4 regions of the Bradyrhizobium sp. SZCCHNS3016 genome follow, and region 3 is predicted to be linked to each of the others. Evidence: predicted binding sites of a transcription regulator. Region 3 holds the regulator's gene; each other region holds the start of a gene.
What was found. Region 3 encodes PhoB, which activates phosphate uptake and scavenging genes when phosphate is short. Its sites were predicted from a motif close to TGTCATNNANCTGTCAT; they were not measured.

Region 1 (4,210 bases), on a different contig from region 3:
GGCCGGCCGTGAGCCGCGCGTTGCTGCCGCTGGAGGCGAGCCGCGCATGCAGGCCGAGGATGAAAGCACGATAGGCCTCGCTCTGCGGCGCCATCAGCGCCGCCGTCTGCCAGGAAGTCGAGATGATGCTCAGCCTGCGGCCATCGCGATGGGTGATGTCGACACGAAAACGCTTCGCCTGCATCGACACCGGCCGGTAGGACAGCCGGATCGCGGCGATGTCGGCGTACGGCCACAGGCCGGTCCGGCCGGCGAACCGCCACGACAGCCCCTGCCCGGTCAGCTCGAACTGGTGCGCGGCCCCGACCAGCGACGCCTTGTAGGCGTAGCGGATCGCATCATCGCCGGCCGTGGTGGTGCGCTCGGAAATGGATCGGTCCTGTTGCGTGTGGCGCGCGCCTTATCCTACAAACGGAGCATGAGCGAAACGATCTATTTTCCGCGCCACCTGATCCTGGCCGGAGCGATGGCCGCCGGCGTGCTGCTGGCGCTGGCCGTGCACATGCTCGGCGCCCGCTACGGGCTCGATCTCGGCGGCCTGTGGCAGACCGAGAGCGGCGCCTTCATGCCGGCGGGATCGGCAATCGCCTGGTGGCTGATCGCCACCGTCGGCTTCTCCTCGGGCTATTTCATCGCCAACATCATGCACAGCGCGGTGTCGGGCGAGATCCCGCAGCGGATGCGCAACTTCCTGGTCGTGGTCGGCGTACTGATGCTGGCCGGCATCGGCCAGGCGATCTCCGGCCCGAGCCCGGTGCCGTCGGCCTCAGGTGTGCTGGCCGGCCTCGCCGCGCTCTGCCTCGGCGCCCTGATGGCGTTCTGCGGCGCCAATTTCGCGTTGCGTAAGAGCTGACGCGCGGCATCCGGATGCGACGACGCCGCGCGGGATGTCCGCGCGGCGTTTTGTCTCATCGACTGGTGACGCGATCAGCTCGCGGCGCGCAGGTTGACGCCGCTCTCGGCGAGCTTGGTCAGCTTCATGTCGGTCGCCTTCTCCTCGTCGAGCGTCTTCTGCAGCACGGCGGCGCAGTCGCTGCGGCCGAGCTGCTTGGCCCAGGCGATCAGGCTGCCGTAGCGCGTGATCTCGTAGTGCTCGGCCGCCTGGGCGGCGTTGATCAGCGCTGCGTCCAGCACGGCCTTGTCGGCGACCTCGCCCGCGACCTCCTCGGCCTCCTCGATGATGCCGTCGATCGCCGGACAGTCGACCGCCTTGGCCGCGATGCCGTGCATCTTGAACACCTGCTCGAGACGCGTCACATGCGTCTTCGTCTCATCGAGATGGGTCAGAAAGCCCTGCTTGAGCTTCCGATCCGTCGCCTTGTCCGCCATCTTTGGCAGCGCTTTGACGAGCTGGTTCTCGGCGTAATAGATGTCCTGCAGCTGATGAACGAACAGATCGTTCATCGTCTTGATGTCCTTGGTGAACAGTCCCATTTGCCTCATGTCCTCTTGGTTCGGGAACATGGCAGGTCCCTCCCCGACCGATCGTCGCCATGTTCGCTGTGCCCGCGGGGCGCTAACCGACGGCCACGGCGGTTGTTCCGGCGCAACCGGCCCTGCCGGCCGGAACCGGTCGCAGAGGGCCAGGTTTGCTCGTGAACCGCGCGCGTAACCAATTGGACCGAACTGAGGCGGCCGCCAGCCATGTGACTGAAGTGTGACAGACCCGCGCCGCATGGGTCGGAGCTGAGCTGTGTCAAGGACTGCACAAGGCGCGCATTTTAGCATAAGGAACAGGCTGTCACGAATTGCCCGCCTCCATCGACCAATGGTTTCGCCTCTTTTCCAAGAACTAGTACCGCCCCGCCGGGAGGATGAATGCAGCGCCTGCTGACCACGCTCTCGCGTGGCTTCAAGAAATGGATCGGCTGGAAGCGGCTGGGGATTGCAGCGAGCCTTGCGATCATCGCCTTCGCGATCACGACGCTCGTGCGCACGCTCAAGGGCGTCGATGCCGGCGTCATCCTGACGGCGCTCACCGAAATCCCGCTCGGTCACATCGCGCTCGCGGCCTTGTGTGTGATCGGCGCGTTCTGCACGCTGACCTTCTATGACTATTTTGCACTGCGAACGATTGGCAAGAAACACGTCCCCTATCGCATCGCAGCGATGAGCGCCTTCACCAGCTATTCGATCGGCCACAACATCGGCGCCACCGTCTTCACCGGGGGCGCGATCCGGTTCCGGATCTATTCGGACTACGGCCTGTCCGCGATCGACGTCGCCAAGATCTGCTTCCTGTCGGGCCTGACCTTCTGGCTCGGCAACCTGTTCGTGCTCGGCATCGGCATGACCCTGCATCCGGCCGCGGCCACCGCGATGGACCAGTTGCCCCCGGCGATGAACCAGCTGATCGCGATCGGCATCCTCGGCGCGATCTTCGCCTATCTCGGCTGGCTGACCGCCGGCAAGAACCGCCGGCAGCTCGGCCAGAACGGCTGGAAGGTGGTGCTGCCTTCCGCGCAGCTCACGCTGGTGCAGATCCTGATCGGCGTCGTCGACCTCGGCTTCTGCGCGCTGGCGATGTACCTGCTCGTCCCCGCCGATCCTCCGATCGACTTCCTGTCGCTGTCGGTGGTGTTCATCCTCGCCACCCTGCTCGGCTTTGCCAGCCATGCGCCTGGCAGCATCGGCGTGTTCGATGCCGCCATGCTGGTGGCACTGCCGCAGTTCGGCCGCGAGCAGCTCTTGGCCACCCTGCTCGTCTTCCGCGTGCTCTATTTCGTGATCCCCTTCGCCATCGCGATCTCGATCATGGGCATCAGGGAGCTCTGGATGAACGTCGTCAAGCCGTGGCAGGAGCGGCGCCGGCTGAACGCCGCCTGCGAGGACGAGGTCGCGGCCAAGCGCGCCGCCGCCACGGCCCCTGCCGCGGTTCCCCAGCGCATCAAGCGCCACTCCCAGCGCTGAGCAGCAATTCTCTCGCGGACGATGCGACGGTTCGATCCTCGACCGGTTGAACTCGCGTGCGGTCCTCTTATTTCCGCCCCATCGCTGACGTGAATCCTTGCGCATGACCCGAATTCCCCCTCGTCCGCTGCTCGCCGCCTGCGTCCTGGCCAGCCTGCTCGCCCCTCTCGCCGCCACCGAGGCGGCCGCGCAGTTCGGCGCAGCGCCGCTGCAGATCAGCTGGGAGGTGCGCAACCGCTTCCGTCTCTTCCGCGAGGAGCGCGACTTCCTGCTGCATACCGAGAGCACGCGCGACCGCTCCATCCTCGCCGCCGAGCAGGCGTTGGGGGTGCAGAGCGACGGCCGCGGCTGGGCCCGCAACGTCGTCAACCGGCTCTGCATCGACCTCGCCGGCCGCGTCAACGAGCCGTGCACACGCGACAACGTCAAGGAAAGCTATCTCACACCCATCGACCATCCGGTCACCGTGCGCCTGACCGGCCCGGTGCCGGTCGGCGCCACCTGTGCCTGGTCGTTCGACGACGGCGACGGGCCGCAGACCTCGACCTTCGACTGCGCCGAGCCGGTCAATTTGCGCGTCCGCTACGGCCGCCAGACCGTGGCATCCGTCGATGTCGCCAGCCCGGAAGGGACGCGGCAGGTCTCGACCGGAATCCAGGTCCGCGACGTCCTGATCGCCGGCCTCGGCGACAGCATCGCCTCCGGCGAGGGCAATCCCGACCGCCCGATCGCGCTCGCCGACGACGGCTTCTGCTTCCGCTCCTATCTCGGCGGCCCGACCGCGCAATATTATCGGCCGAGCCGGGCCGGCTTCAAAGGCGGCCGCGCCTGCGAGGCGCCGGACACGCTGCAGAACTGGCAGAAGCACAGCGCGGTCTGGCTCAACGCTGCCTGCCATCGCTCGCTCTACAGCTACCAGACCCGCACGGCGCTGGCGCTCGCGGTGCGCTATCCGCACGTCGCGGTCACCTACCTGCCGCTCGCCTGCACCGGCGCCACCATCGCCGACGGCCTGTTCGGCAGCCAGCGCGCGCGCGAATGCACGCCCGGCCGCTCGGTCGCGACCTGCGCCGGCGGCGTCAACGGCCAGCTCGGCGAACTCCGCGAGGCGCTGACCGCGGCCAAGCGCCGCCAGCCGGACCGCAAGCTCGACCTGATTCTGCTGTCGATCGGCGCCAACGACATCAACTTCTCCGGCCTCGTCGCCGACGTCATCGTCGACACGCCGACCGAGCGCACCCTGTTCAAGCGCTCCGGCGTGATCGGCTCGGTGGAGGAATCGCGCAGCGAGCTGGCGAGC
Region 2 (4,210 bases), on a different contig from region 3:
CTGGCGACCTGGTTCCTGATCGAGCGGACCCGGCTCGGCGCCTACCTGCGCGCCGCCACCGAGAATCCGACATTGGTGCGGGCGTTCGGCATCAACGTGCCGCGCATGATCACGCTGACCTACGGCCTCGGCGTCGGGCTCGCGGCCCTCGCCGGCGTGCTGTCGGCGCCGATCAACCAGGTGCGGCCCCTGATGGGCGAGCACATCATCATCGTGGTGTTCGCAGTGGTCGTGATCGGCGGCATGGGCTCGATCATGGGCTCGATCATCACCGGCTTCCTGCTCGGCGTGATCGAGGGACTGACCAAATATTTCTATCCCGAGGCTTCCAACACCGTGGTCTTCGTTCTGATGGTCCTGGTGCTGCTGGTGAAGCCGACGGGTCTGACCGGACGGGCGGCCTGACATGACATCCATCACCGACACGACCCTGCCGATCACCCCGCGCGCGATGCGCGACGAGATGATCGTGTTCGTCATCATGGCGGCGCTGCTGGCGATCGTACCGTGGACCGGGCTGTACCCGTTCTTCGTCATGCAGGCGCTGTGCTTCGCGCTGCTCGCCTGCGCCTTCAACCTCCTGATCGGCTATGGCGGCCTGCTGTCGTTCGGCCACGCGATGTTCCTGGGAACGGCCGGCTACTGCAGTGCCCACGCGCTGAAGGTGTGGGGGCTGCCGCCCGAGCTCGGCATCCTCACAGGCGTCGCCGGATCGTTCGTCCTGTCGGTGATCACCGGCTACATCTCGATCCGCCGCCAGGGCATCTATTTCGCGATGATCACGCTGGCGCTGTCGCAGCTGCTGTATTTCATCTATCTGCAGGCGCCGTTCACCCATGGCGAGGACGGCATCCAGGGCATTCCCCAGGGGCGGATGTTCGGCATCCTCGACCTGTCCAGGCCGACGGTGCTCTATTACGTCGTGCTGGTCGGCTTCCTCGCCGGCTTCCTGCTGATCTTCCGCACCATCAACTCGCCGTTCGGCGAAGTGCTGAAATCGATCCGTGAGAACGAGCAGCGGGCGATCTCGCTGGGTTACAAGACCGACCATTACAAGCTGCTCGCCTTCATTCTGTCCGGGACGCTGGCCGGCTTGGCTGGTGCGTTGAAGGTGTTCGTCGCCCAGAACGCCTCGCTGACCGACGTCGAGGTGGCGATGTCGGGGCAGATCGTGCTCATGACCCTGGTCGGAGGGCTCGGCACCGTGTTCGGCCCCGTCGTCGGCGCGTTCGTAATCGTCGGCATGCAGCAATATCTGTCCGGCTTCGGCCAGTGGGTGACGGTGATCCAGGGCGTGATCTTCGTCGCCTGCGTGCTCACCTTCCGCCGCGGCGTGGTCGGCGAAATCGCCCATCTGTTCAAACGATCCCTTTAAGCCGTTGATCTGAAAAGAGATCGTCGAAAGGGCAGAAAGCGGTGGATGAACCGGCCACCGCTTCTGCTGGTGCGCGATCCGGAGTATGACAGTTCTGTGACGGGCCGGCCCTGGCCCGTTTCGGAATGGATGGATCTCGTCCCATGCTGCACTGGTTTCGCGCCGTCCTCCCGCGGGAGGAGCGGTTTTTCGATTTGTTCGCCCGCCACAACAAGGTGGTGATTCAGGGCGCCCATGCGCTGCAGGACATGCTGCAGGGCGGTGACGACATCCTCGCCCACTGCCAGCGCGTCAGCCAGTTCGAGAACGAGGCCGACAACATCACCCGCGAAGTGCTGACCGCGGTCCGCCGCACTTTCATCACCCCGTTCGACCGCGGCGACATCAAGAACCTGATCACCTCGATGGACGATGCCATCGACCAGATGCAGCAGACCGCCAAGGCCGTGGTGCTGTTCGAGGTCAAAGAGTTCGAGCCGACCATGCGTGAGATGGGCACCTTGCTGGTCGATTGCGCCAATCTGATCGGCCGCGCGCTGCCGTTGCTGCAGGCGATCGGCCAGAACGTGCCGATGATCACCGCGATCACCGAGGAGATGACCAAGCTCGAGGGCCGGGTCGACGACCTCCACGACATCGGGCTGAAGGAGCTGTTCCTCAAGCACCGCAAGGCCAATACCATGGACTTCATTGTCGGCGCCGAGATCTACGACCATCTGGAGAAGGTCGCCGACCGCTTCGACGACGTCGCCAACGAGATCAATTCGATCATGATCGAACAGGTCTAGGGTAGGGCCGCGCCGTGGACGCTCAACTCGGCCTTCCGATCCTGGTCGGCCTCATCGCCGTCGCGCTCGCCTTCGATTTCCTGAACGGCCTGCATGACGCCGCCAACTCGATCGCGACCATCGTTTCGACGCGCGTGCTCCGGCCGCAATATGCGGTGTTCTGGGCCGCATTCTTTAATTTCGTCGCGTTCGCGGTGTTCGGCCTCCACGTCGCGCAGACCATCGGTACAGGGATCATCGATCCCGCCATCGTCGACGCCCAGGTGATCTTCGCCGCCCTGGTCGGTGCCATCGTCTGGAACCTCGTCACCTGGGCGGCCGGCATTCCCTCGTCGAGCTCGCACGCTTTGATTGGCGGGCTGGTTGGGGCGGGCTTCGCAAAGGCCGGCCTGTCGGCCACGGTGTGGAGCGGCCTGTCGAAGACCGTGCTCGCGATCGTGCTGTCGCCGCTGGTCGGCCTGATCCTGGCGATGATCCTGGTCGCGGTCGTGTCCTGGGCCTCGGTGCGCTCGACGCCGTTCGCGGTCGACCGCGCCTTCCGCATCCTGCAATTCGTCTCGGCCTCGCTGTATTCGCTCGGCCATGGCGGCAACGATGCGCAGAAGACGATGGGCATCATCGCCGTGCTGCTGTATTCGCAGGGCCATCTCGGCAACGAGTTCACGGTGCCATTCTGGGTCGTGCTGTCGTGCCAGGCGGCGATGGCGCTGGGCACCCTGATGGGCGGCTGGCGCATCGTCCGCACCATGGGCCTGCGCATCACCAAGCTGAACCCGATGCAGGGTTTCTGCGCCGAGACCGGCGGCGCGATCACGCTGTTCCTGGCGACGTTCCTCGGCGTGCCCGTCTCGACCACCCACACCATCACCGGCGCCATCGTCGGCGTCGGCGCCGCCCGACGCGCCTCCGCGGTGCGCTGGAACGTGGCCGGATCGATCGTCTATGCCTGGGTCTTCACGATTCCGGCCTCGGCGATCGTCGCGGCGCTGACGTTCTGGCTGGTGTCGGTGCTCCGGCACTGATCCGGATCGGTCCGGCTGGGCTCAACTCGCCGGTTGGAGTTGCGGTGCAAAACGCCTATATGGAGGGCGCGCGGCGGCCGAGATCCCGCGCCTTTCCCGTAAATCGCCCGCTCTCTGGCCTGAAACGACGCCTGCCGCCTCATGTCCGATACTGCCGTCACGACCGAACAGCCCGCCCGCACCGCCTTGTCCGACGAGGTGGCGCGCCGGCGCACCTTTGCCATCATCTCGCATCCGGACGCCGGCAAGACCACGCTGACGGAAAAGTTGCTGCTGTTCGGCGGCGCCATCAACCTCGCCGGCCAGGTCAAGGCCAAGGGCGAGCGCCGCAACACCCGCTCGGACTGGATGAAGATCGAGCGCGAGCGCGGCATCTCCGTCGTGACCTCGGTCATGACCTTCGAGTTCGAGGGCCTCGTTTTCAACCTCTTGGACACGCCGGGCCACGAGGACTTCAGCGAGGACACCTATCGCACGCTGACCGCGGTCGACTCGGCGGTGATGGTGATCGACGCCGCCAAGGGCATCGAGGCGCGCACGCGCAAGCTGTTCGAGGTCTGCCGCCTGCGCGACATCCCGATCATCACCTTCATCAACAAGATGGACCGCGAGAGCCGCGACACCTTCGATCTTCTGGACGAGATCGAGAAGACGCTGGCGCTCGACACCACGCCGATGACCTGGCCCGTGGGCCGCGGCCGCGATTTCATCGGCACCTATGACATCCGCGACGGCGGCGTGCGCCTGCTCGAAGGCGGCGGCGCCAAGACCGGCGCCGCGCAGCAGATCGCGATTTCGGAGCTCGGCAAGTTCAACGCCAATCTCGACATGAGCCAGATCACCGACGAGCTCGAGCTGGTCAAGGAAGCCTGCAAGCCGTTCGACCTGGAGGCATTCCGCGAGGGCCATCTCACCCCGGTCTATTTCGGCAGTGCCTTGCGCAATTTCGGCGTCGGCGACCTCCTGGAGGGCCTCGGCCGCTACGCGCCGTCGCCGCGCGCGCAGGAGTCGAACCTGCGCAAGGT
Region 3 (4,210 bases):
CCGCTTCATCAACGACATCCTGCTGTCGGCGCCCTCGATCATCATCGGCCTGTTCATCTATGGTGCGGTCGTGGTGCCGATGGGCGGCTTCTCGGCACTCGCGGGTTCCCTTGCATTGGCGGTCATCGTGATCCCGGTGGTGCTGCGCACCACCGAGGACATGCTGCTGCTCGTGCCCAACCCGCTGCGCGAGGCGGCGTCTGCGCTCGGCCTGCCGCGCTCGCTGGTGATCCGCCGCATCGCCTATCGGGCGGCGCGCTCGGGCCTCATCACCGGCGTGCTGCTCGCCACCGCCCGCGTCGCCGGCGAGACCGCGCCTCTGCTGTTCACCGCACTGTCGAACCAGTTCTGGAGCCTCAACCTCTCCAAGACGATGGCGAACCTGCCCGTCACCATCAACAATTTCGTCCAGAGCCCTTATGCCTATTGGAAGCAACTGGCCTGGAGCGGAGCCCTTCTCATCACTCTGGCCGTGCTCGCCCTGAACATCGGTGCACGCATTCTCGGCGCCGAGAGGAACACCAAATGACCGAACTGTCCGTCTCCGTCAGTCAGCCCAATCACGCTCTTCACGGCAAGGCGCTTCCGGATGCGCCGGCCAAGGTGACTGCGCGCAACCTCAACTTCTACTACGGCGACCATCACGCGCTGAAGAACATCAACCTGTCGCTGGGCACCAACCGCGTCACCGCGTTCATCGGCCCGTCCGGCTGCGGCAAGTCCACGCTGCTGCGCATCTTCAACCGGATGTACGATCTCTATCCGGGCCAGCGCGCGACCGGGCAGCTGATGCTCGACAACACCAACATCCTCGATCCCAAGCTCGATCTGAATCTGCTGCGCGCCCGGGTCGGCATGGTGTTCCAGAAGCCGACGCCGTTCCCGATGACGATCTACGAGAACATCGCCTTCGGCATCCGCCTCTATGAGAAGATCTCCAAGTCGGAGATGGACGACCGGGTCGAGAAGGCGCTGCGCGGCGGCGCGCTGTGGAACGAGGTCAAGGACAAGCTCAACGCCTCGGGCCTGTCGCTGTCCGGCGGCCAGCAGCAGCGACTGTGCATCGCGCGCACCGTGGCGGTCCGGCCGGAGGTGATCTTGTTCGACGAGCCGTGCTCGGCGCTCGATCCGATCTCGACCGCCAAGGTCGAGGAGCTGATCCAGGAGCTCGCCGAAAACTATACGATCGCCATCGTGACGCATAACATGCAGCAGGCGGCGCGCGTCTCCGACAAGACCGCCTTCATGTATCTCGGCGAGCTGATCGAGTTCGACGACACCAGCAAGATCTTCACCTCGCCGAGTGATCGGCGGACCCAGGATTACATCACCGGCCGGTTCGGCTGACGCCGACGACATTGTCTTCAGGAGATCATCATGGCCAGTGAACATACCGCCAAGGCGTTCGACAGCGATCTGCAGGACCTCACCCGTCTGGTATCGGAGATGGGCGGCCTCGCGGAGCGGCTGATCGTCGATTCCGTCGATGCGCTGGTGCGGCGCGACATCGCGCTCGGCCAGAAGGTGGTCGCCACCGACGCCGAGGTCGACAAGCTGCAGCGCATCATCGAGGAGCGCGCCGTGCTCACGATCGCCCGTCGCCAGCCGATGGCGGTCGACCTGCGCGAGATCGTCGGCGCGATGCGCGTGGCGACCGATCTGGAGCGCATCGGCGACCTCGCCAAGAACATCGGCAAGCGCGTCGCCGCGCTGGAAAGCGACTTCCATCCGCTGAAGCTGATCCGCGGCCTCGAGCACATGACCGATCTCGTGCAGTCGCAGGTCAAGACGGTGCTGGACGCCTATGCCGCGCATGACCTGCCGGCGGCGATGACGGTGTGGAAGGGCGACGAGGAGGTCGACGCGATCTGCACGTCGCTGTTCCGCGAGCTCCTGACCTACATGATGGAGGATCCGCGCAACATCTCGTTCTGCATCCACCTGATGTTCTGCGCCAAGAACATCGAGCGGATCGGCGATCACGCGACCAACATCGCCGAGACGGTGTTCTATATGATCGAAGGCCAGCAGATCATGGACAAGCGCCCGAAGGGCGACATGACGAGCTTCGCATCGACGATTCCCGGTAACTAAGAGAGACGGTTCAGACATGGGCGCCCGAATTCTGGTGGTGGAGGACGAGGAGGCGCTGACGACGCTGCTGCGCTACAACCTCGAGGCCGAAGGCTACGAGGTCGAGACCGTGGCGCGCGGCGACGAGGCCGACACGCGGCTCAAGGAGCGCGTTCCGGATCTCGTCGTGCTCGACTGGATGCTGCCGGGCCTCTCCGGCATCGAGCTGTGCCGCCGCCTGCGCGCGCGCTCCGAGACCCGGCAACTGCCGATCATCATGCTGACGGCGCGCGGCGAGGAGAGCGAGCGCGTGCGCGGACTCGCCACTGGCGCCGACGACTACATCGTCAAGCCGTTCTCGGTGCCGGAGCTCCTGGCGCGCGTGAAAGGCCTACTGCGGCGGGCGAGCCCGGAGCGGCTGGCGACCGTGCTGTCCTATGGCGACATCGAGCTCGACCGCGAGAAGCGCCGCGTGGCGCGCTCGGGGCGGCCGATCGATCTCGGCCCGACCGAATACCGCCTGCTCGAATTCTTCCTCGAGCACCCCGGCCGCGTGTTCAGCCGCGAACAGCTGCTCGATAGCGTCTGGGGCCGCGACATCTACATCGACGAGCGCACCGTCGACGTCCATATCGGCCGCCTGCGCAAGCTGCTCAATCCCGGCCGCGAGCAGGACCCGATCCGCACGGTGCGCGGCGCCGGTTATGCGCTCGATGACCGCTTCGCCAAGAGCGAGCAGGTGTAAGGGGCGATCCGGCGTGAGCACGAAGCAGGTGTGAGGCGCGAGGCGGCCCGATTGAGGAGATCGCGGTCCGCTTTCCGCCACGCCGCCGCCGTCTTGATCGTGTCTGCTTCGTGGCCCGTCACGATGTTTCGGTCCCAGCGGACGCCCTTGATCAAGACCATCATCATATCTCTTGCCGTGCTGCTCGGCGGCGCGGCGGGCGCCCCGGCCGCCGAGCTCGAAGACGCGGTCGCGGCGGCAGGCAACGGGCAGCATGCGGCGGCGATGCGACGGCTGCTGCCGCTGGCCGCCAAGGGCGATGCGCGGGCGCAGTTCGACGTCGGCTTCATGCAGGCGTTCGGCTGGGGCGTGCCGCGTAATCCGAGCGAGGCGCTGGCCTGGTACCGCAAGGCCGCCGATCAGGGGCTCGCCGTCGCGCAACATTATCTCGGCATCGCCTACGTCAATGGCGAGGGTGTTGCCTCGAACTACGGCGAAGCCAGTCGCTGGTTCAGCCGCGCGGCGGCGCAGGGCTTTGCGCAGTCGCAATACATGCTCGGCCTGATGCTGCTCGACGGCCGTGGCGCGAAGCAGGACGTCGTGCAGGGTTATGCCTGGCTGGTGATGGCCGGCCGCAACGGCGTGCGATCGGCCGGCCGCGACGTGCAGCGGGTCAAGTTGACCGAGCCGCAGCGCGTCCAGGCCCAGAGCGCCATTGCGTCCTGGCAGCCGAAACCGGAATCGGCGGATGCGGGCATTGCCACTCCGCGTCCGGAGCAACTGCTCGGGCTCGATCGCCACATCGGCGAGGTCGTCGATCCCACCTCCTGGCCGGCGTCGTCGATCGGCGTCGTCACCGTCGCGCAATACTCGAGCGGCGGCTGGTGCACCGGCACGCTGGTCGCGCCGCGCGTCGTGCTCACCGCGGCGCATTGCGTGTTCAACGGCGTGGCGCAGGTCAGCCCCGGCAACGTCCGCTTCCTGGCCGGCATGAACCGGGGCACGCCGGCGGCATCGTCGGTCGCCGACAAGCTGATCGTGGCGCCGGACTTTGTCCCGATCCAGCACGACAGGTGGTCGCTCGACCGCTCGCCCGCCGATTGGGCGTTGATCGTGCTGAAGGACGCGCTGCCGTCGAAGCCGGTCGCGGTCAAGGCGCTGACGCGCGAGGAATTGCAGGCTGCGACATCGGCCGGAACCATCTCCGAGATCGGCTATGGCCAGGAGCGGCGCTATTCGCCGACCGGCCAGCGCAATTGCAGCGCCGGCATGACCAAGGACGGGATGCTGCTGACGGTGCATTGCCTCGCCAATTTCGGCTATTCCGGCTCCCCCATCCTCGCCGAAGTCGGCGGACAGCCGGCCGTGGTCGGCATCTTCTCGGCGTTCCACGAGGAGACCCGGCTGATGTTC
Region 4 (4,210 bases), on a different contig from region 3:
GCCCGGCTGCCGGAAACCAGCCCGATGCCCGCGCCAGGTCGTCCGGTCGTGACTCCGCGACGTGCGGTGTCGGCAGCCGTGTCAGGAATTGCAATGCGATCCAGAATTCACGAAGCATCATGGCTGGATGATCTCGACGATTTCGCCCCAAGGTACACCATCATTGCCCTGCCCCGCTTCGAGCGTGATCCGCGTGCCGGGCCGGATGCGCAGGCTCCACAGCTGGCGCAGCGGCCATCCGAGTAGCTGCGAGAGCGCTGCGCGCATGGCGCCGCCATGGGTCACCACGAGAACCGGCACAGGCTCGGGCCGGACAAGGATACGACGTGTTGCGCGCGCCACTCGCGCCTGCAAATCGGTCCAGCTCTCACCGTCCGGCGCCCGGACCTCAGCATCGGCATGGAAGGTGTCGAGCAAGGCTTCGCCTCCGGGCTCGGCAGCGATGTCGCGATGCGTCCGCCCGTCCCACAGGCCGAAATCGACCTCGCTCCAATCCACGTCGATGTCCAGCGCGCAGCCGGTCAGCCGGGCATAATCCTCCGCTGCCGCACGTGCGCGCGCCAACGGCGAGCTGACGACGCTGTGCCAGATCCGGCTTTGCGTCTGCCGCCGGAATTGATCCCAGCCGGGTTCGCTGAGCGGTGGGTCGGTGCGGCCGTCGAGATAGCCGTCCCGTCCTGTCGTCCCGTGCCGCAGCAGATCGATCCGCATCAGGACTTGGCTCCCGAGACGGCGGCCTCCGCAAAGGTGGCCATGCCCCCGTGGAGCGCACAGGCCAGCCGGATGATCGGCAGCGCAGTGGCGGCGCCCGAGGCCTCGCCAAGCCGCAGATCGAGGTCGATCAGCGGACGGGCACCGAGCGCGTCGAGCACGATGGCGTGGCCGCGCTCGGCCGAGCGATGCGAGAACAGCAGCCACGGACGGCAGGAGGGATTGAGGCGGACGGCGACCAGCGCCGCGACAGAGACGATGAAGCCGTCGACCAGCACCGGCCAGCGCCGCTGCGCGGCGGCGACGATCGCGCCGGCCATCGCAATGATCTCGAAACCGCCGACGGCGGCCAGGACGTCCGCGACGGCCGCTCCCGTCGTGAGCCCGTGTCGCCCCAACGCATCGGCAATCACCGCAGCCTTCCTGGCCCGTCCGTCGGCGTCGAGCCCAGTGCCGCTGCCGACGATGTCCGCGGGCGCGCATAACAGCAGCGCGGCGGCAATCGCTGCCGCCGATGTCGTGTTGCCGATCCCCATCTCGCCGAAGATCACGAGTTGCGGCGCGTGATCGGCCTGCCGCACCACCGCGCGCCGTCCGGCTTCGGCCGCGAACGCAACCTCCTCCAGCGTCAGCGCCGCCTCGGTGCTGAAGTCGCGCGTGCCGCGCCGCGGCTTGTCGACGATCACGCCGGGCACCGGCTCGCTCGCCAGCGTGCCGACGTCGACCACCTCCAGCGGACAGCCGAGGCTGCGCGACAGCACCGAAATCGCCGCACCGCCGCCGGCGAAGTTGTGGAGCATCTGCACCGTCACTTCAGGCGGATACGCCGACACGCCCCGTGCCGCGATGCCGTGGTCCCCCGCGAACAGCACCACCGGCACCCGGTCGGCCCCTGGACGTTCCGACGCCTGCAGCGCGGCCAAATCGACCGCCACCTGCTCCAATCGCCCAAGGGCGCCAAACGGCTTGGTCAACTGGGCCTGGCGTTCCAGCGCGGCCTGCCGATGGAGCTCGGACGGGGCCACACAATCAAGGCTGATCCATTCGGGAAGCACCACGGATCCTTTCAGCGTCACTCGGGTTCGGGACGATTGCCACTGCGAGGCGGCCGAGACAAGCTCCGTGAGGCGCCCTATTGTCATCGAACCGTCATCGAACGTGACGACAGGTGGCTGCCCACCCAGCCCGAAAGACTCTCATGGAATACTTCCGCCGCTTCACCTTCCTGTTCGCCGCGCCGGTCTTCGATACCGACGATCTCGCCGGCGTCCGCTTCAACCAGATCATCGAAGAGATCCAGCGCTCGGGCTTCGAGGTGGTGCGCGCCCGCAAGCTGGAGGACGCCGAGATCGCCGTGCAGACGGATGCCGCGATCGGCTGCATGGTCGTCGATTGGGGCAAGAAGGGCCTGGAAGGCAAGACGGCGTCGCTGATCAACCTGATGCGCCGTCGCGGACTGGACTTCCCGATCATCCTCCTGATCCGCCGCAAGCGGTTCGAGGATCTGCCGGTCGAGGTGCTCGATTTCATCGACGGCTACGTGTTCCTGTCGGAAGAGACTCCAGCCTTCATCGCCAAGAACCTGGTCAGCCGGCTGAAGCAATATGCCGAGACACTGAAGACGCCATTCTTCGGCGCGCTGGTCGACTACGCCGAGGAAGGCAACCAGCTCTGGACCTGCCCCGGGCACAATGGCGGCGTGTTCTATAGCCGCAGCCCGATCGGCCGGGTCTTCGTCGAGCATCTCGGCGAGGCCGTGTTCCGCGACGATCTCGACAATTCCGTGCTCGATCTCGGCGATCTCCTGACCCATGAGGGGCCGGCGCTGCGCGCGCAGAAGGAAGCCGCGCAGATCTTCGGCGCCGAGAAGACCTATTTCGTCCTCAACGGTACCTCGACCTCCAACAAGGTCGTGCTCGGGGCCCTGGTCACCGACGGCGACCTCGTGCTGTTCGATCGCAACAACCACAAGGCCGCTCATCACGGCGCGCTGCTGATTTCGGGCGGCGTCCCGATCTACGTCCCAACGGTTCGCAACCCCTGGGGCCTGATCGGCCCGATGCGCTGGGATCTGCTGGACGAAGAGCATCTGCGACAGCAGATCCGCGACAACCCGCTGGTCAAGGACCCCGACGCCTGGCGCAAGGAGCGGCCGTTCCGCGTCGCGGTGGTCGAGGAGTGCACCTATGACGGCACGATCCACAGCGCCGAGATGATCCTGAAGCGGATCGGGCATCTCTGCGACTACATCATGTTCGACGAGGCCTGGGCGGGCTTCATGAAATTCCACCCGCTCTACACCGGCCGCTTCGCCATGGGCCTCGGCGACCTCGGACCCGACGCCCCCGGCATCATCGCCACGCAATCGACCCACAAGCAGCTCGCGAGCTTCTCCCAGGCCTCGCAGATCCACGTCAAGGACCGCCACATCAAGGGCCAGCGGCGGCGGGTCGAGCATCGCCGCTTCAACGAAAGCTTCATGCAGCACGCCTCGACATCGCCGTTCTATCCGCTGTTCGCGTCGCTGGACGTCGGCGCGCAGATGATGAAGGGCCGCTCCGGCGAGGTGCTGTGGGACGACACGATCCGGCTCGGAATCGAATTGCGCAAGAAGATCAGGGCGATGCGCCGGGAATTCGAGGAGAAGGAGAAGGATCCGGCGCGGCGCTGGTTCTTCGAGCCGTTCGTGCCGGACCGGGTGTCGATCCCCGATGCGGCCAATCCCGGGGCTAGCCATGACGTGGCCTGGGAGGCGATCTCGACCGACCAGCTCGCAACCGATACCGCGCTGTGGCAGCTCGCGCCGGGCGCGGCATGGCACGGCTTTCCGGATCTCACCCCCGGCTTCGCGATGACCGATCCGAACAAGCTGACCCTGCTGACCCCGGGCTTCGATCGCGCCACCGGCGGCTATGCCGATCACGGCATCCCGGCTCCGATCGTCGCGCAATATCTGCGCGAGAACCGCATCGTGGCGGAGAAGAACGATCTCAACTCGCTGCTGTTCCTGCTGACGCCGGGGGTCGAGGCGAGCAAGGCGGGAACCCTGATCAGTGGCCTGGTCGCCTTCAAGCGGCTCCACGATGACAACGTGCTGCTGGAGGACGCCATTCCGGAGTTCACCCGCAAGCGCTTTGCGCGTTACGGCAAGCTGCGGCTGCGCGACCTCTGCGCCGAGATGCACCGCTTCTACCGCGAAGCCGAGGTGAGCGCGCTGCAGGCAAAGCAGTTCCAGCCGCAGCACATGCCGGAGATCGCGATGTCACCACGCGAGGCGGCGCGTGCGCTGATGCGCAACGAGGTCGACTACCTGCCGATCGATCGGATCGCCGGGCGCATTGCGACGACGCCGTTCGTGGTCTATCCGCCAGGCATCGCCACCATCGTTCCGGGCGAGCGGCTATCCGACCGCGCCCAGCCGATGATCGATTACCTCAAGATGTTCGAGCGGGCATTCAACACCTATCCCGGCTTCGACGTCGAGATCCAGGGGCTGTAC

Region 1: a site for PhoB is predicted at 1,647-1,663, ahead of QW881_RS27925 (YbhN family protein). Genes of this name have one in related genera too.
Region 2: a site for PhoB is predicted at 1,461-1,477, ahead of QW881_RS30995 (DUF47 domain-containing protein). Genes of this name have one in related genera too.
Region 4: a site for PhoB is predicted at 1,848-1,864, ahead of QW881_RS20905 (Orn/Lys/Arg decarboxylase N-terminal domain-containing protein). Genes of this name have one in related genera too.

What each region holds. Positions count from the first base shown of each region.
Region 1 covers NZ_JAUETE010000018.1:17,620-21,829, forward strand. The annotation lists gene QW881_RS27910 (hypothetical protein) at 1-370, opposite strand, end outside; gene QW881_RS27915 (hypothetical protein) at 419-853, shown strand; gene QW881_RS27920 (ferritin-like domain-containing protein) at 928-1,434, opposite strand; gene QW881_RS27925 (YbhN family protein) at 1,819-2,910, shown strand; gene QW881_RS27930 (hypothetical protein) at 3,014-4,210, shown strand, end outside.
Region 2 covers NZ_JAUETE010000025.1:40,670-44,879, reverse strand. The annotation lists gene QW881_RS31005 (branched-chain amino acid ABC transporter permease) at 1-405, shown strand, start outside; gene QW881_RS31000 (branched-chain amino acid ABC transporter permease) at 407-1,375, shown strand; gene QW881_RS30995 (DUF47 domain-containing protein) at 1,519-2,163, shown strand; gene QW881_RS30990 (anion permease) at 2,178-3,185, shown strand; gene QW881_RS30985 (peptide chain release factor 3) at 3,327-4,210, shown strand, end outside.
Region 3 covers NZ_JAUETE010000001.1:326,632-330,841, forward strand. The annotation lists gene pstA (phosphate ABC transporter permease PstA) at 1-529, shown strand, start outside; gene pstB (phosphate ABC transporter ATP-binding protein PstB) at 526-1,347, shown strand; gene phoU (phosphate signaling complex protein PhoU) at 1,378-2,094, shown strand; gene phoB (phosphate regulon transcriptional regulator PhoB) at 2,111-2,818, shown strand; gene QW881_RS01565 (trypsin-like serine protease) at 2,966-4,210, shown strand, end outside.
Region 4 covers NZ_JAUETE010000011.1:40,332-44,541, forward strand. The annotation lists gene QW881_RS20890 (adenosylcobinamide-GDP ribazoletransferase) at 1-121, opposite strand, end outside; gene QW881_RS20895 (histidine phosphatase family protein) at 118-711, opposite strand; gene cobT (nicotinate-nucleotide--dimethylbenzimidazole phosphoribosyltransferase) at 711-1,766, opposite strand; gene QW881_RS20905 (Orn/Lys/Arg decarboxylase N-terminal domain-containing protein) at 1,910-4,210, shown strand, end outside.